3 regions of the Xanthomonas indica genome follow, and region 3 is predicted to be linked to each of the others. Evidence: predicted binding sites of a transcription regulator. Region 3 holds the regulator's gene; each other region holds the start of a gene.

Region 1 (2,263 bases), 1.4 Mb from region 3:
ATCGCCGATCTTCAGCGGCACGAACACGTTCAACGCATCCTCGCCATCGGCACGGCGATGGTCGAACACCACCTGCCCCTTGGCCACGCGCGCGAGCATGTCCTTGGACCAGGCGTCGTTGCGGGTCTTGCCGACCTGCTGCGGATCGCGGCTGGCCATCACCATGCCCAACGGCGACAACAGGCTGGCATGGCCCTCGCCCATCGGCCGCAGCGCGGCGATGCGCTGCTGCAGGGTATCGAGGGTGAAGTCGACGGTGACCACGCCCAGGAAGCGGCCGTTCTCCAGGATCGGCGTGGCCAGCGTGGTCATCAGCGTGTCCTTGCCGGCCACCGGGTAGTAGTACGGCTCGATCACCACCGGCTTGTGCGTGTTGCGCGCCAGCAGGTACCAGTCGCCGTCGCCCGGCTTCTCGTAGTCGCGCAGCGCCTCGCGCACCAGCGTGCCGTTCTGCCGCGACCACCAGGTCATGTAGCGGCCGGTGGCGTCGTGGCCCTCGGCACCGACGAAGCCCTTGTCGTTGCCGTCGAACGCGTCCGGCTCCCACATGGTGCTGATGCCCAGCCACTGCGGATGCGCATCGAGCTGGCTGCGCAGCACCGCGGTGGCGGTGGTACGCGACAGGCCGCCGGCGCCGTGCTGCACGCGGAAGCTGTTGGCCAGCGCCTCGCTGGCGTCGAAGGCCACGCCGATCTCGCGCGACACGCGCTGCGCTTCCAGTTGCGCGAGGTTCTCGATGCTGGTGCGCGAGGTCGACAGCAACGCATCGCTGCTGCGCCAGTAGATGATCATCGCGGTCAGGCCGAAACAGGCCAGCGCGAGCAGGCCGGTACCCAGCATCAGGCGTTTGGCGACGCTGCCGCGACGGCGATGCGGCGACGGAGTGGACATGACAACTTCCTTGGCGGGGGGAGGGAATGCGGTCGCGGAGAACGCGCCGCGCAGCACAGCCCGCCGCGGCGCACGGCGCGAGCGCGCGTGTCCGTGCCGATGACCTGCTGCCCGGGACGCCTTCCCCACCGGCCACGACGCGCCGCCGGAAATCGCTTCCCGGCACTGCTGCGTGTGGCCCACCCTCTCGCTATCGTCCTGCCGTGCGCAAACTTGATGCCCATCCCGTGCGGACCGGATGAACGGACATGGCTCCGCCGTGAAAGTGGTCAATAGCGCGCTGTTTACTCTTGCGCGCGTGCGCCAGTGAACAGGCATGCACACTGATGCAGCACGGCCTTGTCGACTTCGGCAAGGTACAAGACGCAGGACCACAGACGTAACAGCGCATGGAGCCGCCGCAGGCAAGCGGCGATCACACCTGCGCTGTGACCGGCGCAAGCATCACCGTCGCGCACTCATCGATGCATGCGTACAACCGGCTCGCTGCGCGCAGATGGCGCGCGCATAGCGCTTACGGCCGCCAGTTGGCGTTGTGCTCCCAGAACGCCACGCTGCGCCGGTAGGCGTCGCGATCCAGCGCCACGCCCGAGCCGCCCTCCTCTACGCCCAGCGCATTGCGCAGCATGGTGATCGGCGCCATCGGAATCTCCTGCGGCTCGGCGGTATACAGGCAACCGACCACGCCCCAGTCGGCCTCGATCGGCGCCCCCTCGTGCGCGAGCTGTTCGCGGCTGTAGAGGATCGGCAGCAGATAGGCGGCCACCGGCGGCTCGACGCCTTCGAACCAGCGCACCAGCACCGGCAGTTCCTCGCGGCTGCGTGCCTCGTAGCCGGAGCGCAGCAGGCGCCGGTTGGCGTCGGTGATCGGCACGGTCAGGCAGCGCGTCGAGGTCCAGTTGCGATGCACGTGCAACTTGCAGAACGGCGCGTAGCCGTCCAGCACCTGCAGCGGCGCGTGCGTGTTGAGATGCTGCTCGAACTGCTCCGGCGTGCAGTCCTGGATCGCGTTGCGGCGGCCGTCGCGCGGAAACAGGCGGGTGCGGGCGAACGGCGTGAGGACGATGGACATGGCGTGCATGGCGAACAAGGGCGGACAAGCGTAGCGCGCGGCCGGGACCGTGCCCACCGCTGCCACCGTCACCGCGCCGGCAACCCTCGGCATCGAACGACCCCGTAGGGGCGGCTTCAGCCGCGACCGGCGTTCCCGGGGAGGCCGGTCGCGGCTGAAGCCGCCCCTACGGAGCGTGCAGCCGGCTTGCGCCTACGGATGCGCCAGGGCGTAGTCGATCGCCGCGCGCACCGCCGCCACCTGCGCGGCGTTGCACTGCTGCGGCGTGGCGCTGGCGCTGTCCGGGTACACCTCGGTGGT
Region 2 (2,263 bases), 580 kb from region 3:
GAGTACGTCGATGGCATCGACGATGGCATCGAGGTGCTCGAACATCATGGTGTTGATGCCCTTGCTCAGCTCGCCGTACACGCCGGGGAAGTCCTGCGGCATGCGGTGGCTGATGTCCTTGTCGGCGTGCAGTTCGATCATCCGCGCGGTTTCGCCGGAGAAGCGCTGCAACTGGGTCTGCATGCGCCCCATCGCCTGCAGCAGGCGGCCGGGTTCGTCGCGCGCATCGGTGGCCACGTCGTTGTCCAGGCGGCCCTCGGCGATGGCTTCGGCCGCGCGGGTGGCGCGGGCCAGCGGCACGGTCAGGCTGCGGGTGATCATCCACGCCAGCAGACTGCTGACCAGCACCACGGCCAGACCGCCGGAGATCAGCAGGATGCGGCCGCGCTCCATCGCCGCGGTGGCGGTGGCATAGGCCTGCTCGCCGTTGTTGCGCTGCCAGACCGCATAGCCGCCGATCGCCTCGCGCCAGCGCTGGGTGGCCGGCGCCGCCTGGTACAGCAGCACCTTCATCGCATCGTCGGACTTGTAGGTCAGCCCCAGCTCCAGCACCTGCTGGTTGAGCTCGGTCGCCTGCGCGTAGGTCCGGTTCATCTGCTCGCGCAAGGCGCGATCACGCGGGCCGGTCGCCGGGATGGCGAACAGTTTGGCGCTGTATGCGCGATAACGGCGCAATTCCTTCACCATGATCTTGGCGAAGGCGATGTTCTCTTCCTGGGTGGTCGGCAACACGATGTTGCGCAACTGGATGCCGATGTCCGAACTGGCATCGAGCATTTCGTTGGTATAGACGATGGTGGAGACCGTGCGACGGGCCACGGTGTCCAACTGGCTGCGCGCCTGCGAGAGGGTGAGCAGGCCGCCGACCACCAGTCCGCAGGACAGCAGGATGAGCAGGCCGAAGGAGAAGGAGAGGCGTCGCGAGACGTTGTAGCGATGCAGAAGAGCGGTCATGCGCTGGTCCTGGCAGGAGGGGATGGGAGTACCAGAGATGGTCGCGGCACTTGATTGATACGAAAAGCAACGAATATTTCACGTAATCGTGACGCAATTGCATATCCGTCTACTTCGTCTCCCCTTAGCGGCGTGGAGCCCGCGTTCTTTAATCGAATCGGTCGAGTTGCCCTCTGCGTCACAGTTGTCGCGTCCTTGGCGCGCACGCGGCAGCGCCAGCGAGGCCGCTGGCGTCCGCTGCTAGGAGTGTCGGAAGAGGGAGATCGTTGGGTGTGGCGTGAAGCAAACGAGAGGTTCAGCGCGCGCCTCGACAGCACGCCCAGCGCCGATCGCGACGAAAGTGCGCGGCCTCAGCCGCGGTCGTCGCGGGTCCACAGCCCGCCATGCTCGGACTTCACCGGAAATTTCGGTACCGGCCCGTAGGCTGGCGCGCACAGCGCGCGCCCATCGCGCACGTCGAAGCGGGCGCCGTGCAGCACGCACTCGATGCTGCCGGCGGCGGCGTCGAAGGTGCCGGGCGACAGTTCGTAGTCTTCGTGGCTGCAGCGGTCTTCCAACGCATAGAACTGGCCGTCGAAGTTGAACACCACGATCGGCGTGTCGGTCACTTCGTCCCACACCGTCTTCATTTCGCCCGGAAGCAGTTCGCCGTCCGCACAGACGAAGGTCCAGGTCTCGCTCATGCGGCACCGCCCAGCGGCTTTTCCAGGACCTCGAAGCGCAGGTCGTCGCGGCGGGGCAGGCCGAAGCGTGCATCGCCGTACGGAAACGGCTTCTTGATCCCGGTACGGCGATAGCCGCGGCGCTCGTAGAAAGCGATGAGTTCGTCGCGCAGGTCGATCACCGTCATCCGCATCAGCGGCAAGCGCCATTCCTGCCAGGCGATGCGCTCGGCCTCGGCCAGCACGGTCTTGCCCAGGCCGCCGCCTTGCGCCTGCGGCTGCACCGAGAACATGCCGAAATAGCCGGCGCCGTCCTCGTCGGCGACGTGCGCGCAGGCGACCAGCACGCCGTCGCGCTCGGCCAGCAGCACCAGGCTGCGCGGGCGCAGGATGTCGTCACGCAGCACCTCGCGGTCGATGCGGTTGCCGTCGAGCAGGTCGGCTTCGGTGGTCCAGCCGACGCGGCTGCTGTCGCCGCGATAGGCCGAGGTGACCAAGGCGGCGATGGCGTCGAGATCGTCGACAGTGGCGGTGCGGAAGGTGAGGGTGTGCATGGGGCCGATTTTAGGGCGTGCCGCAGGGAATGGGGAATGGAGACTCGGGAATCGAGATGCGCGCGCTTAACGTGGGAAGGGCGCCTTTAGCAC
Region 3 (2,263 bases):
GGTGCGCACCATCGCCGTGACCGGCGGCAAGGGCGGCGTGGGCAAGACCAACATCTCGGTCAACCTGTCCATGGCGCTGGCCGACATGGGCAAGCGCACCCTGCTGCTGGACGCCGACCTCGGCCTGGCCAACGTCGACGTGCTGCTGGGGCTGACCCCCAAGTTCACCGTGGCCGACCTGGTCGCCGGGCGCTGCACCCTGGAAGAGGTGCTGATCGACATGCCCAACGGGCTGATGGTGGTGCCCGCCGCCTCCGGCCGCCGCTACATGGCCGAGCTGCCGCCGGCCCAGCACGTGGGCCTGGTCAACGTGTTCTCCGAACTGCAGCGCGAGCTGGACGTGATGATCGTCGACACCGCCGCCGGCATCACCGACAGCGTGCTGACCTTCTGCCAGGCCGCGCAGGACGCGGTGGTGGTGGTCTGCGACGAGCCGGCCTCCATCACCGACGCCTACGCCCTGATCAAGGTCCTCTCGCGCGAGCGCGGCGTGGACCGGGTGCAGATCGTCGCCAACATGGTCCGCGACCTCAACGAGGGCCGCCTGCTGTACGACAAGCTCAGCCGGGTCTGCGAGAAGTTCCTCGGCGACGTGTCGCTGAACTACCTGGGCTGCGTGCCGCAGGACGACTGGCTGCGCCTGTCGGTGCAGCGCCAGCAGCCGGTGGTCAAGGCCTACCCGTCCAGCCCGTCGGCGCAGGCGATCTCGGAGATCGCCCGGCGCACCGCGCGCTGGCAGGCGCCGACCGCCCCGCGCGGCAACGTCGAGTTCTTCGTCGAACGCATCATCCAGCGCGGGGTGGCCGCATGAACGCCGCCGCCCACTACCGCGCCGTCCAGCGCAACAGCGCCAACGACTACATCGCCCAGCACTCGGACCTGGTCCGGCGCATCGCCCACCACCTGGCGGCGCGGCTGCCGGCCAGCGTGGAGATCGACGACCTGATCCAGGCCGGCATGATCGGCCTGATCGAGGCCTCGCGCAGCTACGACGCCGAACAGGGCGCCTCGTTCGAGACCTACGCCTCGATCCGCATCCGCGGCGCGATGATCGACGAGATCCGCCGCGGCGACTGGGTGCCGCGCTCGGTGCACCGCCGCGCCCGCGATGCCGCCTCGGCGATCCGCAAGATCGAGCAGAGCACCGGCCGCGCCGCCGCCGCCAACGAAGTGGCCGCGGCGATGGAGATGCCGCTTCCCGAATACCTGCGTTTGATGGAAGATGCCGCCCGCGGCCAGGTGCTGAGCCTGGAGTCGCGCATCGAGGACCATGGCGAGCTGGATACCATCGCCAAGGGCGGACCCAATCCGCAGCAGATGCTCGAGCGCAGCGAATTCGGCCGCGAGCTGGGCAAGGCCATCGCGCAATTGCCCGAACGCGAGCAGTTGGTGCTGTCGCTGTACTACGAGCAGGAATTGAACCTCAAGGAAATCGGCGCGGTGCTCGGGGTCAGCGAGTCGCGCGTGTGTCAGATCCATGGCCAGGCCACGGTACGGTTGCGCGGACGCCTGAAGGCGTTCGAGGTCGCCGATGCCGGTCTGGAAGACGAAGAATAGGAACCCTTAGGAGTCAGTGGTGAACAAGAACATGCGGATTTTGATCGTGGACGATTTCTCGACGATGCGACGCATCGTCAAGAATCTGCTCGGCGATCTGGGCTTCACCAATACCGCCGAGGCCGAAGACGGCAACAGCGCCCTGGCCGCGCTGCGCTCGGCGCCGTTCGAGTTCGTGGTCACCGACTGGAACATGCCGGGCATGACCGGCATCGATCTGCTGCGCAACATCCGCGCCGACGACAAGCTCAAGCACCTGCCGGTGCTGATGGTCACCGCCGAGGCCAAGCGCGAGCAGATCATCGAGGCCGCGCAGTGCGGCGTGAACGGCTACATCATCAAGCCGTTCACCGCGCAGACGCTGCAGGAGAAGCTGGGCAAGATCTTCGAGCGCCTGGGGGCGACTGCCTAAATGGAAGCCACCGCCGAACGTACTGCCCTGATCGAACGCCTGCAAGGCGCGCTGGACGCGCTGGAAAACGGCGACGAGGCCGGCTGGCGCAGGGAGATCGACACCCTCGCCGCCTGGCGCACGCGGCCGATGATGCAGGGCCTGAGCCGGCTCGCGCGCGATCTGGGCCAGGCGCTCGGCGAACTGCCGATGGTGCCCAGCGAGGCCGGCGAGCTGGACGATGCCTGCTCGCGCCTGGACCACGTGGTGGAGATGACCGAACAGGCCAGCCACCGCACCCTGGACCTGGCCGAG

What was found. Region 3 encodes FliA, which starts transcription of late flagellar genes. Its sites were predicted from a motif close to TAAAGTTTNNCNNNCNNNGGCCGATAA; they were not measured.
Region 1: a site for FliA is predicted at 1,082-1,108, ahead of Q7W82_RS06605 (methyl-accepting chemotaxis protein). Genes of this name have one in related genera too.
Region 2: a site for FliA is predicted at 1,079-1,105, ahead of Q7W82_RS10310 (methyl-accepting chemotaxis protein). Genes of this name have one in related genera too.

What each region holds. Positions count from the first base shown of each region.
Region 1 covers NZ_CP131914.1:1,545,962-1,548,224, reverse strand. The annotation lists gene Q7W82_RS06605 (methyl-accepting chemotaxis protein) at 1-891, opposite strand, end outside; gene Q7W82_RS06600 (DUF3228 family protein) at 1,406-1,963, opposite strand; gene Q7W82_RS06595 (M14 family metallocarboxypeptidase) at 2,156-2,263, opposite strand, start outside.
Region 2 covers NZ_CP131914.1:2,384,193-2,386,455, forward strand. The annotation lists gene Q7W82_RS10310 (methyl-accepting chemotaxis protein) at 1-954, opposite strand, end outside; gene Q7W82_RS10315 (non-heme iron oxygenase ferredoxin subunit) at 1,305-1,637, opposite strand; gene Q7W82_RS10320 (GNAT family N-acetyltransferase) at 1,634-2,170, opposite strand.
Region 3 covers NZ_CP131914.1:2,961,473-2,963,735, reverse strand. The annotation lists gene Q7W82_RS12805 (P-loop NTPase) at 1-811, shown strand, start outside; gene Q7W82_RS12800 (RNA polymerase sigma factor FliA) at 808-1,557, shown strand; gene cheY (chemotaxis response regulator CheY) at 1,577-1,969, shown strand; gene Q7W82_RS12790 (protein phosphatase CheZ) at 1,970-2,263, shown strand, end outside.